Regions from separate parts of the Sphingomonas sp. JUb134 genome, predicted to be linked through region 1. Evidence: predicted binding sites of a transcription regulator. Region 1 holds the regulator's gene; the other holds the start of a gene.
The links. Region 1 encodes LexA, which represses DNA repair genes until DNA is damaged. Its sites were predicted from a motif close to GTTCCNCNCTTGTTCT; they were not measured.

Region 1 (7,498 bases):
TGCTTCCAGAGTCGCTCGCCGGTCCCAGCTTCCAGCTGAGCTTCGCCGCCGTCACCGCGATCGTCGCGCTCCACGAACACCCGCGGGTTCGCGGCTGGTTCCAGGCGCGCGACGAAGGTCTGCCGCGCCGGCTTCTGCGCGGGCTCGGCTCGCTGCTGCTGACCGGCATTGCCGTGGAGGCGGTGCTGATGCCGATCGGACTGTTCCACTTCCACAAGGCCGGGCTTTACGGGGCGCTCGCCAACATCGTCGCGATTCCGCTCACCACCTTTGTCGTCATGCCGGCGGAGGCGCTGGCATTGCTGCTCGATCTCCTCGGCCTCGGGGCGCCGGCCTGGTGGGTGGTAGAGCGCGCCCTGTCGCTGCTGCTGTGGATCGCGCAGACGGTCGCAGCCGCCCCGGGCTCCGTCGCGGCACTGCCGTCTATGCCGGGCGGGGCGTTCGGGCTGATGGTGGCAGGCGGGTTATGGCTGGCGCTGTGGCGTACCCGCACGCGGCTGCTGGGGCTGGCGCCGTTCGCGGCCGGGGCACTGTGGGCGCTCGCGACGCCCGCGCCGGACCTGCTCGTCACCAGCGACGGACGGCACCTCGCCATCCGCAGGCCCGAGGGGGGCATGGCGATCCTCCGCGACCGGGCAGGCGACTATGTGCGGGACACCCTAGGGGAAGGGGGCGGTGTCGAGGGCGAGCTGCCCCCGCTCGCCGAGCAGCCTAACGCCCGCTGCACCGCCGACGTCTGCGTCGTCGATGTTGCTGCCCGCGATCGCGTCTGGCGCGTCGTCGCCACCCGCAGCGGCTACCTGCTTCCGGTGCGCGACCTGATCGCCGCATGCCGCGACGCCGACATCGTCGTCAGCGAACGCCGCCTCCCGCGTGGTTGCACCCCGCGTTGGCTGCGGCTCGACAGACCGGTGCTCGCCCAAACGGGCGGCGTCGCCATCCGCTTCGATCCGCCCGAGGCGCGCCGCGTTCGAGCGCCCGGGGATCAGCACCCGTGGATCACCCCGCCGACGACGGCGCCCGTGGCGGATCGCTGGCCGCGGCGCAGAAGGAGCGGCCGGGACCACCCGTCTCCCTGACGCCGCACCGCGCCAGCTATCCACCTCCGCCTCGTCATTCTGACAAAGGCCGGGGTTGCTAGCCTCTCCCACGGCACCCGCCACGCATGCTCCTGCGGAGGCAGAAGCCCAGGTTGGGGTGCTGCACGTCGTTGTCCTGCTTGGACCCGGACCGCCGCCTACGCAGGGACTCGGCGTATCCGTACCTCTGCTCCGATGGCGAGGGTCCTGCCTCCGCGGGGCAGGATGATGTGCGCCGGGCCACCTCCCTCGCGGAGCGAACTCCCACGAGCCGCAGGCTGTGGCTCTTTGCAGAGCCCGCATCCCTTCGCCCACACGCGCAATGAAGACGGACATGAGCCGGGTCTCGCGGGTCAGTGGCCGCCACCCGGCTATAGGAGGGGCCCAGCTTCCGCCTCAGTAGCGGCGCAGCAGCCCTGCAAGCTTCCCCTGCACCCGCACCTGATCCGGGCGATAACGCTGCGGATCATAGCTGCGGTTGGCCGGGTCGAGGCGGATCATCGCGCCTTCGCGGCGGAAATACTTCAGCGTCGCCTCGTTCTCGTCGATCAGCGCGACCACGATCTCGCCGTCGCGCGCCGCGTCGGTGCGGCGAACCAAGGCATAGTCGCCGTCGAGAATGCCGGCCTCGACCATCGAGTCGCCCGCGACCTCCAGGGCGTAATGCTCGCCCGAGCCCAGCAGCGCGGCCGGCACCGGCAGCATCTGCTGGCCTTCCATTGCCTCGATCGGGACGCCGGCGGCGATGCGGCCGTGCAGCGGGATCTCGATGACGTCGTTGGCGGGAGCGGGCGGCGCGACCGGCGCGCTTCGGGCGGGCGCCGTCTTGGCCGGCGCTTTCTTGGCCGCCTCGGGCCGGTCCGGCATCCGCAGCACTTCCAGCGCGCGGGCGCGGTTCGGCAGACGGCGGATGAACTGGCGTTCCTCCAGCGCGCTGATCAGGCGATGCACGCCCGACTTCGACTTGAGGTCGAGCGCTTCCTTCATCTCCTCGAACGAGGGGGACACGCCGGTTTCCTTCAACCGGTCGTCGATGAAGCAGATCAGCTCGTGCTGCTTGCGCGTGAGCATGCGGTCCTCCGTCGGAACAGATATGGAACCTTTAGGAAACGGAGCCGCCCCCTGTCAACCGATATCCAGGATTTCCACCGAGTCGCCCGCGTTTGCCGCGGCCGCATGGGGAGGACGCACGATCAGGCAGTCGGCCCGGGCGAGCGTGCGCAGCATGGAGCTGTCCTGCGCGGGGGCGGGAAAAGCCACCCCGTCGCGCAGCTCCGCGCGCAGGTGGTCGGCCCTCCGGTCGTTCGCGGCCAGCGGCGCGCCGAGCGGCACCATGCGCCGCCGCGACAGCGGATCGGCCGCGCCTGCGAGCGTGCGCACCAGCGGCAGCAGGAACAGCGTTGCCGTCACGAACGCGGACACCGGATTGCCCGGCAACCCCAGCACGACGGCGTCGCCGAGCCTGCCCGCCATCATCGGCTTGCCCGGCCGCATCGCGATGCGCCAGAAGTCGATCCGCGCGCCTGCCGCCTCCAGTGCCGGCCGCACCAGATCATGGTCGCCGACCGAGGCGCCCCCCGTCGTCACCAGCACATCGGCATCCACCCCGGCGAAGGCGGCCGTGAGTGCGGAGAGGTCGTCCGGCAGGATTCCCAGGTCGATTCGTTCGACGGGCAGCCCCCCGAGCAGGCCCGCCAGCAGCACGCCGTTGGACTCCGGAAGCCCGGCGTCGGGGGGTGAACCCGGCGGCACGAGTTCGTCCCCCGTGGCCGCGATCGCCACCCGCACCCGGCGCCGGACGGGAACCATGCCGTGTCCGCCGACCGCCAGCAGCGCTGCCGCAGCCGGCGTGATCGCCGCACCTGCCGACAGCAGCCGCTCGCCCGCGGTGAAATCCAGCCCGGCCGCACGCACGCTGCTGCCGCGCCGCGGCGGCCCTTCGCCCGCGAGCATCAGACGGGCGCCGTCGCGCGCTGCCTCTTCCTGCACGAGCACCGTGTCGGCGCCCTCGGGCAACGCGGCCCCCGTGAAGATGCGCGTTGCCTGGCCCCGGTCGACGCGGCCGCCGAACGGACGCCCCGCAGCGGACTCGCCGATGACCTCCCACGGTCCCGGCAGGTCGTCGAAGCGGATCGCGTAGCCGTCCATCGACGACAGCGCGCGCTCGGGCTGAGTGCGCAGCGCCGGCAGGTCGTCGGCTGCCCAGCGGCCGATGGCGTCGCGGATCGGCACCGTCTCGACGGCGACCGGCTGGGCCAGCCCCAATACCCGCGCCTGCGCCTCGTCGAGCGGCAGCAGGCTCACGCCTGCCAGTCTCCGGACTTGCCGCCCGACTTGGCGAGCAGGCGCACGCCCCCGATCACCATGCCGCGGTCGAGCGCCTTGGCCATGTCATAGACGGTGAGCAGCGCGACCGATACGGCGGTCAGCGCCTCCATCTCCACGCCGGTCTTGCCGTCCGTCGCGCAGGTCGCGGTCGCGACGATGCCGTTCGCCTCGATCGTCAGGTCCAGCACCACGCGAGTGAGCGGCAGGGGATGGCACAGCGGCACCACGTCGCTGGTGCGCTTGGCCGCCATGATCCCGGCGACCCGCGCCACCGCAAGCACGTCGCCCTTCTTCACCAGCCCGTCGCGGATCGCCGCCAGCGCCTCGTCCGACATGGCGATGCGGCCGGTGGCGGTCGCCTGCCGCGCCGTCACCGCCTTGTCTCCCACGTCCACCATGCGGGCATGGCCCTCCGCGTCGAGGTGGGTGAGGCCGGTCATCGGGTCAGCGCGCGGGTCGCCGCCTCGACATCGTCCTGCCGCATCAGCGCCTCGCCGATCAGGAAGCAGTGGATGCCGTGCTCCGCCATCGCGTCCAGGTCGGCGCGGCCCGTCAGCCCGCTTTCGGCCACGAAGGTGCAGCCCTCCGGCGCGTGCGCGACCAGCTCATAGGTGCGATCGAAGTTCACGGTGAAGTCGCGCAGGTCGCGGTTGTTCACCCCGATCAGGCGCGTCTTGAGCTTGAGCGCGCGCTCAAGCTCCGGATAGTCGTGGACCTCCACCAGCACGTCGAGCCCGCGCTCCAGCGCCGCCGCCTCGATCTCCGCCATCTGCCGGTCTTCCAGCGCCGCCACGATCAGCAGGATCGCGTCCGCTCCCAGTGCGCGCGTCTCCGCCGCCTGCCAGGGATCGATGACGAAGTCCTTGCGCAGCACCGGCAGGTCGCAGGCAGCGCGCGCCGCGACCAGAAAGTCGTCGGAGCCCTGGAAATACTCCTCGTCCGTCAGCACCGACAGGCAGGCCGCACCGCCCGCCCGATAGGCGCGCGCGTGGGCCGGCGGGTCGAAGTCGGGACGGATCAGGCCCTTCGACGGGCTCGCCTTCTTGATCTCGGCGATGATCGCATGCCCCTGCTTGGCGTCGAGCGCGGCGCGAAAGCCCCGCGGCGGCGTCTGCATGCCCGCCCGGCGGTCGAGCTCCTGCACCCCTGCCATGCTCTTGCGGGCGGCGACCTCGGTGCGCTTGGTCTCGAGGATCTTCGAAAGCATCGTGCTCATGCGTAGGCAATCCATGCGTCCAGAAGGCGCCGGGCGGCACCGGAATCGATCGTGTTGGCGGCAAGCACCGCCCCTTCGGCAAGGTCGCTCACCTTGTCCGCGATGACCAGGGCGGCGGCCGCGTTCAGCAGCACCGCGTCCCGGTAAGCGCTTTCCTCGCCTGCCAGCAGCCGGCGCAACGCCAGCGCATTGTGCGCGGGGTCCCCGCCACGCAGCGCGTCGAGCGGGCTCGCCGGCAGGCCGGCGTCCGCGGGCGTGATCCGGTCGGGCAGGGCGACCGAACCGATGCGCACCACGCGGGTGGGGCCAGCGATCGAGATCTCGTCCAGCTCCTCCTCGCCCGCGATCACCGCGGCGGCCGTGGCGCCCAGGCTTTCCAGCGCCTCCGCATAGAGGGGCGCATAGTCGGGACGTGCGATGCCGATCAGCTGGCGCTCGACGTGCGCAGGGTTGGCGAGCGGACCCATCAGGTTGAACACGGTGCGCCGGCCGATCTTCTGGCGCAGCGGCTGGATGCGTCGCATCGCCGGATGGTGGTTGCCCGCGAACAGGAAGGCGATGCCGATGTCCGCCAGTGTCTGCTCGGCCATCGCCCCGGCGCGCATCATGTCCAGGCCGAGCGCTTCGAGCGTGTCCGCAGCCCCTGCCTTGCTGGATGCAGCGCGGTTGCCGTGCTTGGCCACCGGCACGCCGGTTGCCGCCACGACCAGGCTCACGGCGGTGGAGACGTTCAGGGTATGGTGCCCGTCGCCGCCGGTGCCGCAGACGTCGATCGCCCCGGGCGGCGCGTCGATCGGCACCATGCGGTGGCGCATCGCGCGTGCGGCCTCGGCGATTTCGATGCTGGTTTCGCCGCGCTCGGTGAGCCCGACCAGGAAGGCGATGATCGCCTCTTCCGACGCCTTCCCGTCGAGGATCGCACCGAACGCCTCGGCCGCGCTCTCGTGCGACAGCGGCGTCTCCGTCGACGGCAGCAGGACGGTGGTCGTCATGCCGCGCGCTGCTTCGGTGAGATGCCGGTGCTCTTCAGCCAGTTCGCAAGCATCGCATGGCCATGTTCGGTGGCGATGCTCTCCGGGTGGAACTGAACGCCGTGGATCGGCAGGCTCACATGGCGCACGCCCATGACGCTGGCATCGCCGGCGGTGCAATTGACCACCAGCGACTCCGGCACCTCCGTCACGATCAGCGAGTGGTAGCGGGTCGCGGTGAAGGGGCTGGGGAGCCCCTCGAACAATCCGGTGCCGTCATGCTCGACCGGACAGGTCTTGCCGTGCATCAGCCCGCCGCGCACTACCTTGCCGCCGAAATGCTGGCCGATCGCCTGGTGGCCCAGGCACACGCCCAAGAGCGGCCGACCGGCCTCCGCACAGGCGGCGACTAGGTCCAGCGAGACACCCGCCTCGTTCGGCGTGCACGGCCCCGGCGAGATGAGGAAACCTGCGGCATTGCTCGCGAGCGCCTCTTGGGCGGTCAGCGCGTCGTTGCGCACGACCTTCACCGGCGCACCCAGCTCCATCAGGTAATGGACCAGGTTCCAGGTGAAGCTGTCGTAATTGTCGATGACAAGGATCATGGCTTTGCCATAGCGCCGCCGCAGTCTGGCGCAACGCTGCGCTGGACCCGATCGTTGGTCGGGCGTGTGTTTTGCGTTCAGGAGGTTGGCATGGTTCGTTGGATTCTCGTGGCGGCGCTGGCGGCATCCCCGGCCATGGCCCAGGAAGCCGAGAAGACCAGCAGCGCGCCCCCGCAGCGCACGCGCAGCGTCACCGTCTATGGCAAGGAGGAATGCCCCAAGCCGGAGACGGAGAACGAAGTGGTCGTCTGCGCCCGCAAGGACGAGAGCGAGCGCTTCCGCATCCCCAGCGAGTTGCGCAACCCGCCGTCCCAGGAGGCCGCCGCGCAAAGCTGGGCGAATCGCGCCGAGACGATGATGGAGGTCAACCGCGTCGGCCTGCCCGACAGCTGCTCGCCGGTCGGCACCGGCGGCCAGACCGGCTGCAACCAGCAGCTGCTCCGTCAATGGTACCAGCAGCGCAAGGCGCAGCAGCAGGCGGAGCAGTTCCCCCGCGCCGGCGACTGATCAGGATCGGGAGGGGGACCGGAACCTGCATCGTACCCCGGCGGAGGCCGGGGTCCAGTTGCGGTGACTTGGCAGTCCTCGCTAACCGACGGCCCGTGCCGGACTGAGCTGGCGCTTGCCGGCCATCTCCCGATCCCCTGCCGTCCTCCTGCGAAGGCGGGAGCCCAGGGTTCCGAAAGCCAGCCGTCGTTGTCCTGCTAAACTCTGGATCCCCGCATTCGCGGGGATCCAAGGTGGGTGGAGGGGCCCACGCTTTTCCAGAGTCCTCTGCCGGAGCGGGCGAGCCTCCCGACCCGCTATTGCCCGAAGCGGGGGCTGCTCGCCTGGGCGATCGCCTCGCGCGCGGCGGCGAGCAGCGCGCTCGCCTTGGCCTCGCACTCGCGCTGTTCATAGTCCGGGTTGCTGTCCGCGACGATGCCGGCGCCGGCCTGGACGTGCATGGTGCCGTCCTTGACCACCGCGGTCCGCAGCACGATGCACGAGTCCATCGATCCGTCGGGCGAGAAATAGCCGACGCCGCCTGCATAGGCGCCGCGCGTCTCCCCCTCCAGCTCGGCGATCACCTGACAGGCGCGGACCTTGGGCGCGCCGCTGACGGTGCCCGCCGGAAAGCCTGCGAACAGCGCATCCAGCGCGTCGTGATCCGGCGAGAGCCGGCCGACCACGTTCGACACGATATGCATCACGTGGCTGTAGAACTCGATGCCGTAGCTGTCGGTCACCCGCACGCTGCCCGCCTCGGCCACGCGGCCGACGTCGTTGCGGCCCAGGTCCAGCAGCATCAGATGCTCG
Region 2 (7,498 bases), 770 kb from region 1:
GGTTGCGCCTTCATTGTCCATCACCAGGCTGACATGCTCCAGGAACGCGCCCAGGCTGTCATACTCCTCCATCGCGCGGACGAGTTCGTTGAGGTTCTCCAGCCGCCCGGCCGCCTCGGCCGACTTCTCCGCCTGCCACATCGCCGTATAGCCGCTCTCGTCGAGCAGCTGGCGGGCGAGCTCGGGGTGGGGCAGGTCGCGCGCCATGTCGCGCCAGCGGGCGATGTCGCCGACCAAGCGGCCGAGCGACTTGCGCGCCGCGCCGGTCAACTCGTCGGTATCGAGGATGCGCGCCGCCGCCGTCATCAGCGGGCTGCCGGTCGCGCGCGCATAGCGGTGCACCGTCGCTACCGCCTTGTCGCCCAGCCCGCGCTTGGGAACGTTGACGATGCGCTCGAACGCCAGGTCGTCGGCCGGCTGGTTGACGACGCGCAGGTAGGCGATGGCGTCGCGGATCTCCATCCGCTCGTAGAAGCGCTGGCCCCCGACGATACGATAGGGAAGGCCGATCGCGATGAAGCGGTCTTCGAACTCGCGGGTCTGGTGCTGGGCGCGAACCAGGATCGCCATCTCGTCATAGGATTTGCCCGCGCGGCGGCACGCCTCCATCTCCTCGCCGACGCGGCGCGCTTCCTCGGGGCCATCCCAGACGCCGATCACGCGCACCTTCTCGCCCGCGTCGAGCTCGGTCCACAGCTGCTTGCCCAGCCGGCCGCTGTTGTTGGCGATGACGCCGCCGGCCGCGCCCAGGATGTGCGGGGTGGAGCGGTAATTCTGCTCCAGCCGGATCACCTTAGCACCCGGGAAGTCGCGTTCGAAGCGCAGGATGTTCTCCACCTGCGCGCCGCGCCAGGAATAGATCGACTGGTCGTCGTCGCCGACGCAGCAGATATTCTTGCGCTCCTGCGCCAGCAGCCGCAGCCACAGATACTGAACCGAGTTGGTGTCCTGGTACTCGTCCACCATGATGTAGCGGAAGCGCTGCTGATACTGCTCCAACACGTCGCGATGGGTGCGCAGGATGGTCAGCACGTGCAGCAGCAGGTCGCCGAAGTCGCAGGCGTTCACCGCTTTCAGGCGGTCCTGATACTGCTGGTACAGCTCGCCGCCGCGACCGTTGGCGAAACGCTCGCTCTCGCCCGCGTCGACGTCGGCGGGGGTCATCCCCTTGTTCTTCCAGCTGTCGATCACGCCGGCGAGCTGGCGCGCGGGAAACCGCTTCTCGTCGAGGTTCGCCGCCACGATCAGCTGCTTCATCAGCCGCAGCTGGTCGTCGGTGTCGAGAATGGTGAAGTTCGACTGCAGCCCCACCAGCTCGGCATGGCGGCGCAGCATCTTCGCGCCGATCGCGTGGAAGGTCCCGAGCCACGGCATGCCCTCCACCGCATCGCCGACCAGCCGCCCGACGCGCTCGCGCATCTCGCGCGCGGCCTTGTTGGTGAAGGTGACCGACAGGATCTCCGACGGCCATGCCTTGCGCGTATAGAGGAGGTGCGCCAGCCGCGCCGTCAGCGCCGCGGTCTTGCCCGTGCCCGCGCCGGCCAGCACCAGCACCGGACCTTCGCTCGTCAGCACCGCCTCGCGCTGCGGGTCGTTGAGGCCCCGCAGATACGGCGGGTCCTGGGGCGAGGGGGGCGTCTGCGGCACGGTCATGCGCGAACAGCTAGGGAACGAAGCCTGCCGGGGCAAGGCTTGAACCATGGCATTCCTCGCGCTGGAGGTTGAGGCAATAGCCGCCCCGGCAGCTGCCGTATCCCTGCGAAAGCAGGGATCCAGGGCCAAGCAGAACAACGACCTGTCACGCTCGGAACCGTGGGCTCCTGCCTTCGCAGGAGCACGAGATAGGGTGCGTAACGATGCTACGCTGCGGCGTTATCATCTGCAACAAAGATGCGCGGCTAGGTTGACCTTGCGCAACGCGCCCGCCAACCAGCGCTCATGACCAGCCATTCGTCCGCCGCGATGCCGATCCCGGCCGCCGTTTTGCCTGCCGGGGGCGGCCCGTCCAGCCGCCGCATCCTGCTTGCAAGCCTGGTGGGGACCTCCGTCGAATTCTACGATTTCTACATCTACGCAACTGCCGCGGCGCTGGTGTTCCCCACGCTGTTCTTCCCGGCCGAGTCGGAGTCGGCGCGACTGATGCTGAGCTACGCCAGCCTCGGCCTCGCGTTCCTCGCCCGCCCGCTCGGAGCAGCGTTGTTCGGCCATTTCGGCGACCGGATGGGCCGCAAGTCGACGCTGGTCGCGTCGCTGATGCTGATGGGCGGCTCGACCCTCGCGATCGCGTTTCTGCCCACCTATGGCCAGGTCGGCCTGCTCGCGCCGTTCCTGCTGTGCCTGCTGCGCTTCGCCCAGGGGCTCGGCCTCGGCGGCGAGTGGGGCGGGGCGGCGCTGCTGGCGGTGGAGAATGCGCCCAAGGGCTGGGCCGGCCGCTTCGGATCAGTGCCGCAGCTGGGCGCACCGGTCGGGTTCCTCGCCGCCAACGGCCTGTTCCTGCTGCTCGGGCTCGGCCTCGACGAGGCGGCCTTCCGCAGCTGGGGCTGGCGGCTGCCGTTCCTCGCCAGCGCGCTGCTGGTCGGTCTCGGCCTGTGGGTGCGCCTGAAGCTCACCGAGACCGCCGAGTTCCGCGCCGCCCTGGAACACGAGGCACCCGCCTCCGTGCCGCTCGCCGAACTCTTCCGCAGTCACCTGCGCGGGACGTTCGCCGGCACCTTCGGGGCGGTCGCCTGCTTCGCGCTCTACTATATCGCCACCGCGTTCGCGCTCGGCCACGGCACCACCCGCCTTGGCTTCCCGCGCGAGACCTTCCTCTCGATGCAGCTGTTCGCGATCCTGTTCATGGCCGCCGGCATTGCGCTCGCCGGCTGGTGGGCGGATCGCAGCACCACCGGTCGCGTGCTCGCCTTCGGCTGCGGCGGCGTGGTGATCGCCGGCCTGCTAATGCAGCCGCTGATGGGCGGCGGCACCGTCGCGGCGGTGACGGCGTGGCTGGCGATCGCGCTGTTCGCGATGGGCTTCGTCTATGGGCCGCTCGGCGCCTGGCTGCCGGGCCTGTTCCCGCCGCGCGTGCGCTACACCGGCGCGTCGATGGCGTTCAACGTCGGCGGCGTGATCGGCGGCGCGGTCACGCCCATGGCGGCCGAGGCCTTCGCCCAGGCGGGCGGGCTCACCCCGGTGGGGCTTTACCTCGCCGTCGCCGGACTGTTCAGTCTTGGGGGTCTGTGGCTGGTTCCGCGCGGCGCAGCAAAGTGAGCTTGGCCTTGCCGTAGACGCGCTCGGCATCGATCACAAAGCCGGCGGCATCGGCATCCTCGGTGCGCCCGGTTTCGACGCTCACCCAGGTCGCCGGTCCGATCCAGCCGAGCCGCGCGAGCTTGTCGGCCGCCACCCAGCCGGCCCCGCTCGCATAGAGCGGGTCCATCATCACCAGGTCGAGCGGCGTCGCGGTCGGCCCCAGCGCCAGCACCGACTGCGCCCGCACCTGCGCGCCCCGGGCGCCGAGCTTCTCGACATTGGCGCGCAGCGCGTCGAGCGCGTGGCGGTCCTGTTCCACGAACAGGCACGACGCCGCGCCGCGCGACAACGCCTCGAGCCCGAGCGCGCCCGAGCCCGCGAACAGGTCCGCGACCGCCAGCCCCTCGAAGCTGCCGACCCGGCTCGCCAGCATGGAAAACAGCGCCTCGCGCGTGCGATCCGCGGTCGGGCGCGTCGCCTCACCCTTGGGTGCGGCGATCGGCCGCCCGCGCCACTGGCCGGAAATGATGCGCATCAGCGGCGACCCTTCGGAGGACCGCCGGGCCGTCCGCCCCGCGGCGGACGAGCGGGACCATCACCCCGCGGCGGACGCGATGCGTCACCGCGCGGCGAGCGTGGAGCGTCACCCCGCGGCGAACGCGGTCCCTCTCCGCGAGGAGCGCGCGGGCCATCGCCCCGCGGCGCACCCGCGCCATAGCCAGAGCGCGGCCCGTCGCCACGCGGCGGCCGCGCCCCCTCGGGGCGGGCCGTGCGTGGACCTTCGCCGCGGGGGCCGCGAGGGGCATCACCGCGGGGTGCGGCAGCGCCATAGTCCCCGGACCTCCGCTTCCCGAATGCACTGCGCGGTCCATCCGCGCGCTGCGGACGCTCGCCTCGCTGGGGACGCTCCGTCCGCTCGGGGCGTTCGCCACGCGGCGGACGTCGATCCTCGCGCGCCGGACGTTCGCCACCAAAGGCTGCCGACAGCGTACGGCGGGGCTTGTCGCCACGTCCCGCCTCGGCGGGGCGCTCCGCCCGCTCGGCGGCCGGCTTGCGGCCCGTGCGGTCGGCAAAGGCCGCTGCGCGCTGGCCCCGCGGGCTGCGCGGTGCGCCCGCCTCGTCGCGGCGGCCGGCGAGACCGTCCTTGCGACGCGGGCCGCGTTCGGCGGTGCGCTTGCCGAAGCCACTCCCGCGCGGCGCCTCGCCCGTGTCTTCGTCCGCCGGTCGGCTGCGGCGGAACGCCTGCGGGTGCGGCTGCACCTCGCGCGCGACCCGCTCGCCATAGGGTACCGGCGAAGGACGCGGTCGCGGCGCCGTGCGATCGCGCGACGGCTCGCGGCGCCACTGTTTCAGCGCCGCCGGATCGGCGCCCTCGGGCGCGGGCTTGCTGGTGGGCCGGTCCTTCAGCGTCTTGCGGAATGCGACCAGGTCGTGCTGGCGGATCTCGTCCACCGACGCGATCGGCATGTCCTCCAGATAGAACGGGCCATATCGGGTGCGGATCAGGCGCGAGACCTGGAGGCCCAGATACTCGAGCACGCGCCGCACTTCGCGGTTCTTGCCCTCGGTCAGGGTCATTTCGATCCAGACGTTGGTGCCGGTCCGCCGCTCCATGTTGGCGTTGATCGGGCCGTAGCGGACGCCCTCGATCTCGACGCCCAGCATCAGCTCTTCCAGCTGCGCCTGGCTCACGTCGCCATAGGCACGCGCGCGATAGGTGCGCTCGACACCGGTGGCCGGCAGTTCCAGCTGGCGCTTCAACTCGCCGTCGGTGGTCAGCAGCAGCAGCCCCTCGGTGTTGAGGTCGAGCCGGCCGACCGGCATCAGCCGCGGCAGGTCGCCGGGCATGCGGTCATAGATCGTCTGGCGGCCGTGCGGGTCGCGCGCGGCGGTCAGCACGCCCGCGGGTTTGTGATAGCGGAATAGCCGGGTCGGGGCGGCGGCCTGCACCGGCTCGCCATCCACGGTGATGCCGCGCAGCGAGGTGAGCAGCGTCGCAGGCGTCTCGATCGGCACGCCGTCGAGCGCGACGCGGCGCGCCTCGATCAGCCGTTCGACGTCGCGGCGCGAGGCAACCCCGGCGCGGGCGAGCAGCTTTGCGATTCGCTGCGGTTCATTGGTCTTGGACGTCGACACGATGGGGAAATGCTATCCTGTTACGCCTGCGCGACGAAATCGTGCGGCGGCGGTGATCGTTCGATCGGTTCGGGTGTTTCTACGCTATAGGGCAGACCCCGAAGAGAGGGAAGCGAGCGGCGGATGTTGTTTGGCAAGAAGAAGCGGCGGATCCAGCGCATCCTGGTGGTGGAGGATGAGCCGTTGGTCGCATTCGACGCCGAACATCTTCTGGCGGATTCGGGATTCGAGATCGTCGCCACTACCGATCTGGTGAGCGAAGGCCTCGCCGCGGTGAACAGTGATGCCCCGATCGACCTGGTGCTGGTGGACGTGTCGCTGAGCGACGGCAGCGGCATCGATGTCGCGCGCGCGGCCCGCCAGCGCGGCATCCCCGTGATGTTCGTGACGGGCGCCTGCCCGGAGGGGGCGCGCGAACTCGCGGTCGGCTGCCTTGCCAAGCCCTATCCCCAGCGCGACCTCCTCGCCGCGATCGAGGCGCTGGAAACGCTGCTGGACGGCAAGACCCCGCGCAAGCTGCCGACCAGTTTCAGCCTCTTCGCGAAGCTCGCTTGAGCATGTTCGCTGGAGGGTCGGTCCGGCGATAGTCCCGACGTCCCGCGTGCATGGTTGCTGTCCGTAAGACACGCGGGACGACGGGTGACGTACCGACGCTCCGTCCGGAGCCTCGTCGTCGACCCTTCTTCTATCACTCCCTGGAGATGAACCCCAGCCGAATGAGGGGGATTTGCGGCAGGCCGACATGCGCCCCTTCAAATGCGACGCGACCGCGCTAGGGTGCGCGCGGTTTGCTGCCGGGGCGGCGTTTCGAGGGAAGTGCAATGGTTGAGGTCGCCGGCGAGCGCAACGGGGGCAGGCGCCGCGTGGCAGCGATGGCGCCCTATGTGCGGCCAAAGCCGCTGGTCGCCTTCCTGCTCGGCATCGCCAGCGGCTTCCCGCTCACGCTGCTGCTCGGCACCATGGGCTTCTGGCTGGCCAAGGTCGGCATCGACAAGAAGACGATCGGCTTCGCGATCGGCCTCACCACGCCCTACACGCTCAAGTTCCTGTGGGCGCCGCTGATCGATCGGCTGCGCCTGCCGGTGCTCACGCGGCTGGTCGGGCAGCGCCGGGCCTGGCTGTTCTTCGTCCAGGCGCTCCTGTTCGTGTCGGTGTGGATGCTCGGGGCCAGCCAGCCGGAACTGCATCTGGGGCTCTTCGCCTTCTGGGCGATCGTGACGGCCTTCCTGTCCGCGACACAGGACATCGTCATCGACGCGTATCGCATCGAGATCCTTTCCGACGAGGAGCTGCCCTTCGGCACCGCCAACAACCAGTTCGGCTATCGCATCGGCAACCTCATCGCCGGCGTCGGCACCATCGCCATCGCCTCGCCGGAGGGGTGGGGCCTCGGCTGGGCGCTGGGCTATGGCCTCACCGCCTTCTGCGTCGTGCCGGCGATGCTGGGCGCCTTGTATGCAGGACCCGGCCGCCACGATGCCACTGTCGCGCGCGAAGGATCGCACGGCCAGTGGCTGCGCGACACCGTCGTCGGGCCTTTCCGCGAGTTCCTGCGCCGACGCGGCGCGGTGCTGATCCTGCTGTTCGTGCTGATCTACAAGCTCGGCGACGCCATGGGGCAGGCGATGCTCAACCCGATGATCGTCGAGCTCGGCTTCTCCGACACCGAGTTCATCGCCATCAACAAGGTGGTCGGCTTCTGGGGCCTGATCGTCGGCACCGCGCTCGCCGCGCCGTTCATGGCCTGGCTCGGCATGGGACGGGCGCTGATCGCCTCGGGCGTGCTGATGATGCTGAGCAACCTGACCTTCGCGATCCTCGCCATGCACGGCCATTCCGTGACCTGGCTGACGATCGCGGTGGCCACCGAGCAGGTGACGAGCGGCATCGGTCTCACCGTGTTCGTGACCTATCTCTCGGGTCTCTCGAACCTCGCCTACACCGCCACCCAGTTCGCGCTCCTGTCCTCCTTCGCCGCGGTCGGGCGGACGTGGCTCGCCGCACCCGCCGGAATCGCTGCCGACGCGCTCGGCTGGGTCGGCTTCTGGTTGCTGACGATGGTGGTGGCGCTGCCGGGGCTACTGCTGCTGGGCCTGTTGTGGCGGCGCGGCTTCGTCGTCCAGAACGT

Region 2: EDF69_RS11670 (ATP-dependent helicase) is a predicted target of LexA. The motif match lies at 1,657-1,672, and genes of this name have one in related genera.

Annotation. Positions count from the first base shown of each region.
Region 1 covers NZ_SLYP02000001.1:1,746,712-1,754,209, forward strand. The annotation lists gene EDF69_RS08345 (ComEC/Rec2 family competence protein) at 1-1,079, shown strand, start outside; gene lexA (transcriptional repressor LexA) at 1,476-2,150, opposite strand; gene EDF69_RS08355 (molybdopterin-binding protein) at 2,205-3,383, opposite strand; gene moaC (cyclic pyranopterin monophosphate synthase MoaC) at 3,380-3,847, opposite strand; gene trpC (indole-3-glycerol phosphate synthase TrpC) at 3,844-4,623, opposite strand; gene trpD (anthranilate phosphoribosyltransferase) at 4,620-5,615, opposite strand; gene EDF69_RS08375 (anthranilate synthase component II) at 5,612-6,199, opposite strand; gene EDF69_RS08380 (hypothetical protein) at 6,290-6,706, shown strand; gene trpE (anthranilate synthase component I) at 7,003-7,498, opposite strand, start outside.
Region 2 covers NZ_SLYP02000001.1:2,518,763-2,526,260, reverse strand. The annotation lists gene EDF69_RS11670 (ATP-dependent helicase) at 1-1,653, opposite strand, end outside; gene EDF69_RS11665 (MFS transporter) at 1,963-3,252, shown strand; gene rsmD (16S rRNA (guanine(966)-N(2))-methyltransferase RsmD) at 3,206-3,769, opposite strand; gene EDF69_RS11655 (pseudouridine synthase) at 3,769-5,370, opposite strand; gene EDF69_RS11650 (response regulator) at 5,494-5,925, shown strand; gene EDF69_RS11645 (AmpG family muropeptide MFS transporter) at 6,192-7,498, shown strand, end outside.